Mesorhizobium shangrilense: one gene and its partner. The protein of the gene in region 1 interacts with the protein of each later gene in a pairwise test. Links are inferred from orthologs where the notes say so. Each region holds a gene or a part of one and is shown in the gene's direction. Other genes may lie near its edges.

Region 1 (3,527 bases):
CTCGCGTTCCGCCAAGCTGCGGGCGGCCGTGCGCACGGCCGCGCCGGCGCGGGCGGGCGATCCAGCGATATTCGGCCTGCCAAGGCTTCCCGAACTCTTGCGTCCGGAAGAGAGGTAACAGCGTGTTCCGCACCAGCGACATGATCATGCTCGCCGTCATCGTGGCGTCGGCTGCGTTCACCTACAAGACCAAGCACGAAGCCGAGAACCGCTTGTCCGAGATTCGCAAGATCGAAGCGCAGATCCGCTTCGAGGAGGACACGATCGACGTGCTGAAGGCCGATTGGAGCCTCCTCACGCAGCCGGTGCGGCTGGAGCGGCTGGTGAAGGCCTATGAAACGGAGCTCGGCCTCAAGACGGTCGAAGCCACCCAGATCGTGCGGCTCAGTGACCTTCCGGAGCGGCCGCTCACCATCGAGGACCTGGTGAGTGATCCCGCCGCCATGGCCGGTCTTGAGACGGATCCGGTCGTGACGGGGACGGTTGCGCAATGAAGATGTTCTGGAAGAGATCGAAGTCGACGGCCGGGGCCGAGGCGATCGTCATGGAAGGCGCCCGCAAGACCAGCGGCGGCCGACCGAAGAACCGCGTGCTCATGACGATGGCTGTGTTCTTCGGCATCTATGCCGCGATCGGGGGCCGTCTCGTCTATCTCGGCGTCCTGAGCCCCGAGGAGGGCCGTGGGCCGGCCGCGCGCGTCACCGCTGCGCGCCCCGACATCGTCGATCGCAACGGCGAGGTGCTGGCTACCGACATCAACACGGCGTCGCTCTTCGCCGAGCCACGCCGCATCGTCGACGCCGACGAGGCGATCGAGAAGTTGTCGACGGTGCTGCCGGACCTCGATGTCGAGCAGACCTACAACAAGCTGAAAAGCGGCACCGGCTTCGTCTGGCTCAAGCGGCAGCTGTCGCCGCGCCAGCAAGCCGACATCATGGCGCTTGGCATCCCCGGGGTCGGCTTCCGCACGGAGAAACGCCGCTTCTATCCGGGCGGCGAGACAGCTTCCCATATCCTTGGCCTGGTGAACATCGACAACCAGGGCATTGCCGGCCTCGAGAAGTACGTCGACGGTCAGGGTCTTGCGGACCTGCAGGCTTCCGGCCTCGCGCTGGAGCGTGATCTCAAGCCGGTAAAGCTCTCTATCGACCTGCGCGTCCAGCACATCGTGCGCGACGAGATCGTTGCGGCGCTCGATCGCTACCACGCCATCGCTGCAGGCGCGGTCGTGCTCAACGCCAAGACAGGGGAGGTCGTGGCGATGGCTTCGGTCCCGGATTTCGATCCGAACAATCCCCACAATGCGCACGACAAGGACCGCCTCAACCGCATGTCGGCAGGCGTCTACGAGATGGGCTCGACGATCAAGAGCTTCACCACGGCGATGGCGCTGGATTCCGGCAAGGTGACGCTGCAGAGCACCTTCGACGCGACGCGCCCGATCACCATCGGCCGCCAGACGATCCGTGACTTCCACGGCAAGGGCCGCGTGCTGACGGTGCCCGAGGTGTTCATCTATTCGTCCAACATCGGCTCGGCGCGCGAGGCCGACGTGGTCGGCATCGAGGGCCATCGCGAGTTCCTGCATCGCATCGGGCTGCTCGAGCGGATGACGACGGAACTTCCGGAGGTCGCGCGGCCGACGGAACCCAAGGTTTGGAAGAAGGTCCACTCGATCACCGCGTCGTTCGGCCACGGCTTCACGACCACCCCGCTCCAGACCGCGGTCGCCGCTGCAGCGCTGATGAACGGCGGCTACCTCATGCAGGCGACGTTCCTTCCCCGGACCGTGGAAGAAGCGGTGGCGGGCGCGACCAAGGTCGTCAATGAAAAGACCTCGGCGGACATGCGCTATCTCTACCGTCTCAATGCGGAGAAGGGCTCCGGCAAGCGCGCCGAAGTTCCCGGCTACAGGGTCGGCGGCAAGACGGGAACTGCCGAGAAGGTCGTCAACGGCCGCTACTCCACCGACAAGCGGTTCAACGCCTTCCTCGCCGCATTCCCGATGGACGATCCCCAGTACATAGTCCTGTCGATCGTGGACGAGCCGAAGCCTGAAAAGCCGGGTTTGCCGGCGACATCGGGCATGAACGCTGCGCCGATCGTGGCCAACATCATCCGCCGCTCGGCCTCGATGCTTGGCGTGAAGCCAGAATTCGGCCATGAAAATGAGGCAACGGTGGCGTCCTACGAGTGATTCTCAACGGCGCGCCCGCAAGAAGCGCGCCATTTTGTTGCGACGATCGGAGTTCGATGAAACTTAGGGAACTTGCCGGCCTGCTGCCTCTCGACGGAGATGCTTCCGCGGAGGTCGAGGTGGCTGGCGTGACATCCGATTCCCGGCAGGTGAAGCCCGGGATGGTCTTCGTTGCCGTGCCGGGAACGAAGGCGGACGGTTCCGCGTACGCGGCGGATGCCGCGGCCAAGGGAGCCGTTCTGGTGGTCGCCGGACGCGCGCTCGACAAGGTCGATGCGCCGAGCATCGTGGTGGACGATCCGCGCCGCACGCTTGCGCTGCTCGCGGCGGCCCTGCACCCAGGGCAGCCGGAGACCATGGTGGCCGTCACCGGGACCAGCGGAAAGACGTCCGTTGCGTCCTTCACCCGCCAGATCTGGGAACATGCTGGGTTTGCGGCCGCCAGCATCGGGACAACCGGAGTCATTGCGCCGGGCCGAAACGACTATGGCTCGCTGACCACTCCGGATCCGGTGGCGCTGCATGTGCTGTTGTCGGAACTCGCCGCAACGGGCGTGATTCACGGCGCCATGGAGGCATCGAGCCACGGTCTCGACCAGCGGCGTCTGGACGGCGTGAAGCTCAGCGCCGGCGCCTTCACCAATCTCGGCCGCGACCATATGGATTATCACCCGACCTTCGAGCACTACCATCACGCGAAGCTCCGCCTGTTCGACACGCTGCTGCCCAAGGGCGCGCCCGCGGTCATCTTCGCCGACGATCCGTGGTCGGCGGCCACCAGCGCGGCGGCGCGCGATGCGGGCCTGGACGTGCGCATGGTCGGACGTCAGGGCGACTTCCTGACGCTGAAGCGGGTCGAGCATGAGCGCTTCCGGCAGCGCGCCGAGATCGACGCAGGCGGGGTTATCTACGAGATCGACCTGCCGCTTGCTGGAGACTTCCAGATTTCCAACGCCCTCGTGGCCGCGGGCCTCGCCATCGCGACGGGCACGCCGGCGGAAGTCGCGCTCAAGGCGCTCGAGAAACTGAAGGGCGCGTCCGGCCGGCTCGAACTGGTCGGGACGACGGAAAATGGCGCGCCGATCTACGTCGACTACGCCCACAAGCCGGATGCGCTGGAGAACGTGCTCGCCGCGGTGCGGCCCTTCACCACCGGCCGCGTGGTCGTCGTGTTCGGATGCGGTGGCGACAGGGACCGGGGCAAGCGACCGATCATGGGCGAGATCGCGAGCCGGCTGGCGGATGTGGCGATCGTCACCGACGACAACCCGCGCAGCGAGGTTCCGCAGCATATCCGCGCAGCGATCATGGCCGCCGCGCCCGGCGCCAT
Region 2 (8,060 bases), 1.6 Mb from region 1 along the record:
ATTTGCGGCGATACGATGCGTATGGCCAAGCCCATTCAGGATCTGTGCGAAGACGAGCTGGTTCACATCATTGTCTTCGGCGATCAGGATATCCGCGCCCCCGGCCGTCTTTGCCGGTGCCGCCGGTGCAACGTGCGGCGCGGTCGGTACGCGAGCAGCCGCCGGCGGCTGCAGCATCGACAAGATCGCGGGTTCGTGGACGTGCTGTACGGCCACCCTCTTCGACCGCGCCTTCTGGATGGCGGAAACGACCGCCGCCAGCAGGACGGACGATCGCGCCGGCTTGGTCAGTTGCGCGGCGATGCTGTAGTCGAGCACGAGCCGGCTGAAATCCATCTGGTCGACGGAACTGAGCAGAATGATGGGAATGGCGGCGGTCCTGTCGTCGGAGCACATGGCCTTGGCGACGTCGGCTCCGTTCATGCCCGGCATCTGGTAGTCGAGAACGACGCAGTCGACCTGGACGCCCATCTGGTAGGCTCGGTTGAGGAACGCGATGCCCATGGCGCCGCTTTCCGCCGCCGCGCAATCGAAGCCCCAGCTCTTCAACTGCTCGATCAGGATGTCACGGTTCACGGGATTGTCGTCGATCACCAGCACGCGGGCGCCACTCACGTCCAGCGGGACCGGCGCGACGTCTTCGATCGTTTCATGGATGGGAAGTTCCACGGTGAACCAGAAGACCGAACCGCGGCCGATCTCGCTCTCCACGCCGATCTTGCCGCCCATCAGGTCGACCAGTCGGGCGGCAATGGCAAGGCCGAGACCAGTCCCTTCGTGACGGCGCGTCGAGCTGCTGTCCACCTGGGCGAATTTCTCGAAGACGCCCTGAACCTTGTCGGGAGGAATGCCGATGCCGGTGTCCTCCACGCGCACTCTGAGCGCAGTTTTTCCGTCGGCCGCGACGCCGGTGACGTCGATCAGCACATGCCCTTTTTCGGTGAACTTGACGGCGTTGCCGAGCAGGTTCGTGACGATCTGGCGGAACCGTCCCACGTCGCCGACGACGAAACGCGGAAGATGCGGGTCGACGCGGACGACCAATTCCAGGTTCTTCTCGGCGACGCGGGTCGAGATCAGCGAAGCGACATCCTCAACCGCCTCGGCCAGGCGGAACGGCGCTGGATCGAGGGTCAGCTGTCCGGCGTTGATCTTGGAGAAGTCCAGGATGTCGTTGATGATCGTCAGCAACGAGTTGCCGGACTTCACGATGACGTCGGTGAAGGTTTTTTGGCGCGTCGTCAGCTCGGTATTCGCCAAGAGTTCCGCCATGCCCAGGACGCCGTTCATGGGCGTACGGATCTCGTGGCTCATATTGGCCAGGAACTCGGACTTTGCGCGGTCTGCCGCTTCGGCGCGCGCAAGCGACTCTTCGGACTGCTGGAAGGCGCGGCGGATCGCACGCTCCATCGGACGGAACACCATCACGGCGCAGAAGGCGAGCACACTGATCAGCAGCGCGCTGCCCCACAAGAGCAGCCTGTCGTTGCCCCTGTCGGCAAGACGCCGCTCGTTCTCCATGGCGGCGCGGGCGCGCAACAGCATCGGCAGTGCGAACAGCTCGTTCTGGTTGCTGATCTCCCGGAAGATCCATTCGTCGGCCGCGTCCGCCGACGCCAGCCGCTTGAGGTTGCGGACCATATCGCGGGCCGACCAAAGCAGGTCGCCATTGATCGAGGCGGAATCCAGCTCGTCATTGGTCCTTTCGGAGAGCCGCGGGCGCATCGCCTCCACCCGCGCACTCAGGATGCCCATGCTCGTATTGAGGCGCTCGACATGGCCCCAGGCCGCGCTTACCAGCGCGTCGCGCGTGTCCGGCCGCCAGTTCGCCACCGCCTGCTCGGCGAAGTTGGTGGCGCTCTTCAGGTCCCGCACGAGCGTCGAGATGCCGCCGGACAGCCGGTCTATGTCGTGGCGGAAATTGTTGATCCGGTTGAGCGCGTACATCACGCAGCCGGAAGCAAGCGCAAAGATCAGCAGGCCGGTGAGATAGCGACGTCGAATAGAACCGATGAATGGCGAATAGGCCTGCACGCGCACCACCCCGCACCTGTTACGCGCATGTTCGATGGCCGCAGATTAAGTGGGATTAGAATTAATATTTCGTAGCCGTGATTCGCGGAACAACTCGCTTCGGGCGGCCGGTCAGTGTCGCCTGTCCACCACGAAGCGTGCGGCCGACCGCAAGGCTGCGGCTCGTGCGCCGAACGGCTCCAGCAATGATTCCGCTTGGGCCACCAGTCCGTTGAGCTGCGCGCGCGCCCAATCGGCGCCGTGGAGCGCTACCAGCGTTGCCTTTCCTGCAGTCGCGTCCTTGCCCGTCGCCTTGCCCATGGTTTCCGGGCTGGCGGTCAGGTCCAGCAGGTCGTCGGCCAGTTGGAAGGCCAGCCCCAGAGCGGATCCGAACTCCGCCAATGCCTCGCGGTCCGCCGCCGCCGCTCCAGCCACGATGGCGCCCGCCTCGCAGGCGTAGCGAAACAGCGCGCCGGTCTTCATGGCCTGCAGCCGGATGATGCCCGCTTCGTCCGGCTTGACTGTCTCCGCTTCGAGGTCCAGGGCCTGGCCCCCCGCCATTCCGCCAATGCCGGCGGCGCGCGCCAGACCGAGCACGAGCGCGGCCTTGCGTTCCATCGGGATCAGCGTTTCGTCGTCCGCGATCAGTTCGAATGCATAGGTGAGCAGGCTGTCACCGGCCAGGATTGCAGTGGCTTCGTCAAAGGCCTTGTGCACGGTCGGCTGACCGCGCCTCAGGTCGTCGTCGTCCATCGCCGGCAGGTCGTCATGGATCAGCGAATAGCAGTGGACGCATTCCAGCGCGCCTGCGACCCTCAGGGCTGCCGACTTGTCTCCCCGCAAGAGCGCGGCGCTTTCCATGACGAGGAGAGGGCGCAACCGCTTGCCGCCGTTCAGGACGCCATGGCGCATCGCCGCCAGAAGGCGCGTCGGCCGCGCGATCTCGCCTGAGCGCGGCCGCTCGTCCAGCGCGCGGTCCAGAAATCTCTCGACCGCTTCTGCATGCGCCGCCAAGGCCTTCTCGAAGCCGTTTTCCGCCATTTCACTCATGGCCGGCAGCGGTAGCGGACAGTCAGGCGTTGCGCAAGCGAGCGGCTGCCTTTATGCCGAGCTTGAACACGGGACCGGGCATTGACCGAACCGACGATCGAAGCGGAGATCAGGAATCCGGCGGGGATGGGCGCGCGCAAGGGCGTAAGACGCAACTGGCTGCGTTCCTGGTCCCGGCGTTTGATGGCGATCGCCGTCGCGGTCGCCGCTGTGCCCGTCGTGCTGACGATTCTCTACCTGCCATCCTTCGTCCACCCGGTGTCGACCTTCATGCTGGCCGATCTCGTCACCCTCAAGGGTTATGACCGCCGCTGGGTGCCGCTCGACGACATCGCCCCGGTGATGGTGCATTCGGTGATCATGTCGGAGGACGGCCAGTTCTGCTCCCACAAGGGCGTCGATTGGGGAGAGCTCAGGGCCGAGGTCAACGACCTGCTGGCAGGGAGGCCGATCCGCGGCGCCTCGACCATTACCATGCAGACGGTCAAGAACCTCTACCTGTGGCATCGGCCGCTCGGCGCAGTCAGGAAAATGATCGAACTGCCGGGCGCCGTCTACTTCGATCTCGTCATGCCCAAACGGCGCATCATCGAGATCTATCTGAACATCGCCGAATGGGGCCCGGGCGTCTACGGCATCGAGGCAGCCGCACAGCATCATTTCAAGAAGTCGGCGAAGGACCTGACCCGCCGCCAGGCCGCCCTGCTGGCGGTGACGCTGCCCAACCCATATGCGCGGGATCCGACGAACCCGTCGCGAGATCTTCGGCGACTGGCGGCACGGGTCGAGCGGCTTGCCGCCAGATCGGGCGCCTATGTCCAGTGCGTCCAATAGTCGTCCACGGAAAAATTTCGCCGACCATGCTGGTCAAGCAACGCCGTAGCGTGTATAGGCACGCCACTTTATTGAAGACCTCGGCCCGGCAGCCGGCCCTTTTGTGGGGCGGTCCGGGCTTTTGACCGACTGGAACGCAACATGGCTGTACCCAAAAGAAAGACCTCGCCGTCGAAGCGCGGCATGCGCCGCTCGGCCGACGCGCTGAAGGCTCCGAGCTACGTCGAAGACAAGAATTCCGGCGAGATGCGCCGTCCGCACCACATCGACCTGAAGACGGGCATGTATCGCGGCCGCCAGGTGCTTGAGCCGAAGGAAAGCTGATCGGCTCTCCTCATCGACTGAAACGACCGGCCTCGCGCCGGTCTTTTCATTTGTAAAGGTCGAGGCCCGCCTCTTGACGGCGGTTCGGGATGCCCATCTAGAGGACGTCCACGACGGAGATCTCGATGCTGAGCGCAGTTCCCCTGCTGATCGTACCATTCCTCCTGTACAATATCGGCCTGGCGCTATCCGTTGAATCCGGCTCGATCTGGGCCGAAGAGCTGTTTTCCATGCCGATGATGTCGGGCGGCATGTGGACGATGACGCTGGGCGACGCGCTGATCGCCTTCGCGCTGATCCTGCTTTTCATCGAGATCGTGAAATCCACCCGGACGTCCAACGCATCCGTGGTAGACCACCTTCTCTCGACCTTTGTCTTCATGGCATATTTGGTCGAATTCCTGCTGGTGAGCGGCGCGGCCCACCATGTCTTTTTCACGCTGATGGTGATCACGCTTGTGGACTTGCTGGCCGGCTTCTCGGTATCACTGCGTTCGGCCGGACGCGATGTGACCATCGGGTAGGAAGAGGTTCTCGCGCAGCGGACCTGTGCGGCAGTTGCGGCAATCGCGGGAGGGGCGATGCGGGCATTCGACAGACCGGGACGGTCCGCCGTCTATGCCGAGAACGGCATGGCTGCGACCTCGCATCCCTTGGCGACCGCGGTTGCGCTCGACGTCCTGAAGGGCGGCGGCAATGCCGCCGACGCGGCCGTCGCTGCATCCGCAACCCTGTGCGTGGTCGAGCCACACATGACCGGCATCGGCGGCGACTGCCTCGCCATCGTTGCCGAACCCGACGGCTCGGTGCACGCCCTGAACGGCTCCGGCCGAGCGCCGGCTGCCGCAAGCGGCGAGCGCTATCGCGCCCTTGGCCTTCGCGAGGTTCCGGAAACCGGCGCCCTTGGCGTCACCGCGCCCGGCGCCCTCAAGGCGTGGGAAACCTTGCTCCATCGGTTCGGCACGCGCGGTTTCGACGACCTGTTCCGGCCGGCGATCCGATACGCGGAGGACGGCTTTGCGATCCATCCGCGGGTGGCGCGCGACTGGCCGGGCTATGTCGCCGATCTCAGCCGGGATGAAGGCGGATCGCGACACTTGCTGGTGGACGGCCGGGCGCCCAAGGTCGGCGAGCGGTTTCGTGCGCCGGCGCTGGCATCCACCTTGCGCATCGTCGCGCGGGGTGGAGCTAAGGCTTTTTACGAAGGCGAGATCGCAGCCGAAATGGCCGCGACGATCCAGGCAAAGGGCGGCTTCCTCTCCGAGCAGGATCTGCTGCAGGTCACGGCAGATTGGGTCGATCCGATCTCGCTCTCCTATGGCGGCCACGACATCATCGAGATGCCGCCCAACGGGCAGGGGATCACAGCGCTCATCCTGCTCGGGCTGATGGAGCGCATCGGCGTGCGGACCGCCGCGCCTGACAGCGTCGAGCGCTACCATCTCGAGATCGAGGCGGCCAGGCTGGCCTATGCCGTGCGCGATCATCTTGTAGGCGACCCGGAGACGATGACGGTTGCCCCGGCCGCAATCCTCTCCGACGCCCATCTTGATGCGCTGGCGGGAAGAATCGATCCCAGACGCCACAACCCGGATGTCGCGCTGCCCGAACTTCCGGATGCCGACACCATCTACCTGACCGTCGTCGATCGTGACCGCCGCGCCGTATCCTTCATCAACTCCGTCTATAGCGGTTTCGGCTCCCGCGTGGTGACGCCCAGGTCGGGGGTCACTCTCCAGAATCGCGGCGCGTGCTTCACCCTGGAGCCCGGCCATCCGAACGAGCTCGGCCCGGGCAAGCGACCGATGCACACGATCATTCCGGCCATGGCGATGAAGGACGGCCGCGTTGCCGCTTCCTTCGGCGTGATGGGCGGCGCCTTCCAGCCGATGGGGCATGCCCATGTGCTTGCCAACATGGTTGACTTCTCCATGGACCCGCAGGAAGCGGTCGACCATCCGCGCCTCTTCTGGGACAAGGACGGCGTTCTCGCAGTAGAGAGCGGCATCTCCGAATCCGTGCGGCAGGGGATGATTGCGCGCGGCCACCAGGTCCGCGATGCGGCCTCCCCGCACGGGGGCGGCCAGATCATCGCTGTGGATCACGAGAGCGGCTTCCTGATCGGCGGATCAGACCCGCGCAAGGATGGCCTCGCGTTGGGCTGGTAGGCAGGGCGTAGCATCGGATGTCGGCCGAAAGAATGCTCAAGACGGAACTGCGCAAGGCGGCGCTGGCGCGTCGCGATGCGCTCGACCCCTTCTGGCGCGTCGAGGCCTCGCTTGAGATGGCTGAAACGGGCAAGGCGGCGATCGATTTCGATCCCGGAACGATCGTCTCCGGTTTCTGGCCCATGCGTTCCGAGGTCGACGTACGTCCGCTGATGTTCGCGCTTCGCGAGAAGGGTGCGCGGCTTTGCCTGCCCGCCATCCTCGACAGGCAAACCATGGTTTTCCGTGAACTGGTGCGCGGCGCTCCGCTGGTCGACATGGGCTTCGGCACCGCAGGACCGGGCGAGGAGGCCGATGTCCTCGATCCATCGGTCATGCTGGTGCCGCTCGCAGCCTTCGATTCGCGCGGCCACCGCATCGGCTACGGCGCGGGCTATTACGATCGGGCAATTGCCAGATTGCAGGCGAAGGGGATGACGCCGCGGCTGATCGGGATAGCCTTCGACTGCCAGGAAGTGCCGGTCGTGCCCAACGAATGGCATGACGTGATTATCCCGGAACTGCTGACCCAAAGTGGAATGCGGCAATTCCTCTAGTGCTGCTTTTGGTTGCAAGGGACGCCGCAGGCTTCTAGACCCCTCTGAGAACTGGGATCGATCGATGCGTCTGCTTTTTCTCGGAGACATGGTGGGCCGCACGGGCCGCACGGCGGTCTGGAATCGCCTGCCCGGCCTGATTTCGGATTTCCGGCTCGACTTCGTTGTTGTCAATGGCGAGAACGCCGCCGGCGGCTTCGGCATCACGGAGGACATCTTTCGCGAGACGCTGGCAGCCGGCGCCGACGTGGTGACGACGGGAAACCACGTCTGGGACCAGCGCGAAGCGCTGGAGTTCGCGCCGCGCGAAAGCCGCTTCCTGCGACCTGCAAACTTTCCGAAGGGTACGCCAGGCGCCGGCTCCGGCGTTTTCATGGCGAAGAACGGGGCCCGCGTCCTGGTCGCCAACATCATGGGCCGCATCTTCATGCACCCTGATCTCGACGATCCGTTCCACGCGGCCGAAACCATCCTCGCTGCGTGCCCCCTCGGCGAGCAGGCCGACGCGGCGATCATCGACTTCCATGCCGAGGCGACGTCGGAAAAGATGTGCTTTGCCCATTTCGTCGACGGGCGCGCGAGCCTCGTCGTGGGGACCCACACCCACCAGCCGACCGCCGATCACCAGATCCTCAACGGCGGCACGGCCTACCTGACCGACGCCGGAATGTGCGGAGACTATGATTCCTCGCTCGGCATGGACAAGGACGAGCCGCTCAACCGCTTTCTGTCGAAAGTGCCCAAAGGCCGCTTCGAGGCTGCGGCAGGCCCGGCCACCATCTGCGGCGTCGGCGTCGACATCTCGGATCGGACAGGCCTTGCCGAACGGGTCGCGCCCTTGCGCCTCGGCCCCCGGCTCGAGGAAACCACCCCGGCGTTCTGGCGATAGGATCCGGGCGAAAGCCCGCTGTCGGAAGTTTGGCAGACCCCGCGGCCCGGCCACGTCAGCGGCGGCCGCATAGGCCTTCTTCAGCCCGGCGGAAGCGCGTTCGTGGCAAGCTGCATGATGTAAGCCGCCCAAGGCCTGGCGGGAAATTCCTCGCGATCCGTCGCCGCCAGCTCTCATGAATACAAT

What was found. The genes of interacting proteins can lie anywhere in the genome.
Region 2: the proteins of PD284_RS11515 (region 1) and PD284_RS03805 interact in binary tests that used the Escherichia coli proteins (3 or more experiments, as listed by UniProt). The link is inferred for Mesorhizobium shangrilense from one-to-one orthologs.

The regions. Positions count from the first base shown.
Region 1 is NZ_JAQGPN010000001.1:2,375,657-2,379,183, forward strand. Bases 1-2,846 are described here. They hold PD284_RS11515 (peptidoglycan D,D-transpeptidase FtsI family protein), read left to right. Parts: upstream 1-496; coding sequence 497-2,197; downstream 2,198-2,846. Other genes in these bases: rsmH (16S rRNA (cytosine(1402)-N(4))-methyltransferase RsmH), read left to right, coding at 1-118; ftsL (cell division protein FtsL), read left to right, coding at 123-494; PD284_RS11520 (UDP-N-acetylmuramoyl-L-alanyl-D-glutamate--2,6-diaminopimelate ligase), read left to right, coding at 2,254-2,846. Outside these bases: more of PD284_RS11520, read left to right, coding at 2,847-3,527. UniProt on the Escherichia coli protein: Essential cell division protein that catalyzes cross-linking of the peptidoglycan cell wall at the division septum. Required for localization of FtsN.
Region 2 is NZ_JAQGPN010000001.1:759,014-767,073, reverse strand. What follows is about bases 2,193-5,043. They hold PD284_RS03805 (biosynthetic peptidoglycan transglycosylase), read left to right. Parts: upstream 2,193-3,189; coding sequence 3,190-3,897; downstream 3,898-5,043. Other genes in these bases: PD284_RS03790 (gamma-glutamyltransferase family protein), read left to right, coding at 4,803-5,043; PD284_RS03795 (hypothetical protein), read left to right, coding at 4,347-4,745; rpmF (50S ribosomal protein L32), read left to right, coding at 4,039-4,221; PD284_RS03810 (polyprenyl synthetase family protein), read right to left, coding at 2,193-3,063. Outside these bases: PD284_RS03815 (response regulator), read right to left, coding at 1-2,034; more of PD284_RS03810, read right to left, coding at 2,146-2,192; more of PD284_RS03790, read left to right, coding at 5,044-6,389; PD284_RS03785 (5-formyltetrahydrofolate cyclo-ligase), read left to right, coding at 6,407-6,985; PD284_RS03780 (TIGR00282 family metallophosphoesterase), read left to right, coding at 7,050-7,874. UniProt on the Escherichia coli protein: Peptidoglycan polymerase that catalyzes glycan chain elongation from lipid-linked precursors. May play a role in peptidoglycan assembly during cell division in collaboration with other cell division proteins.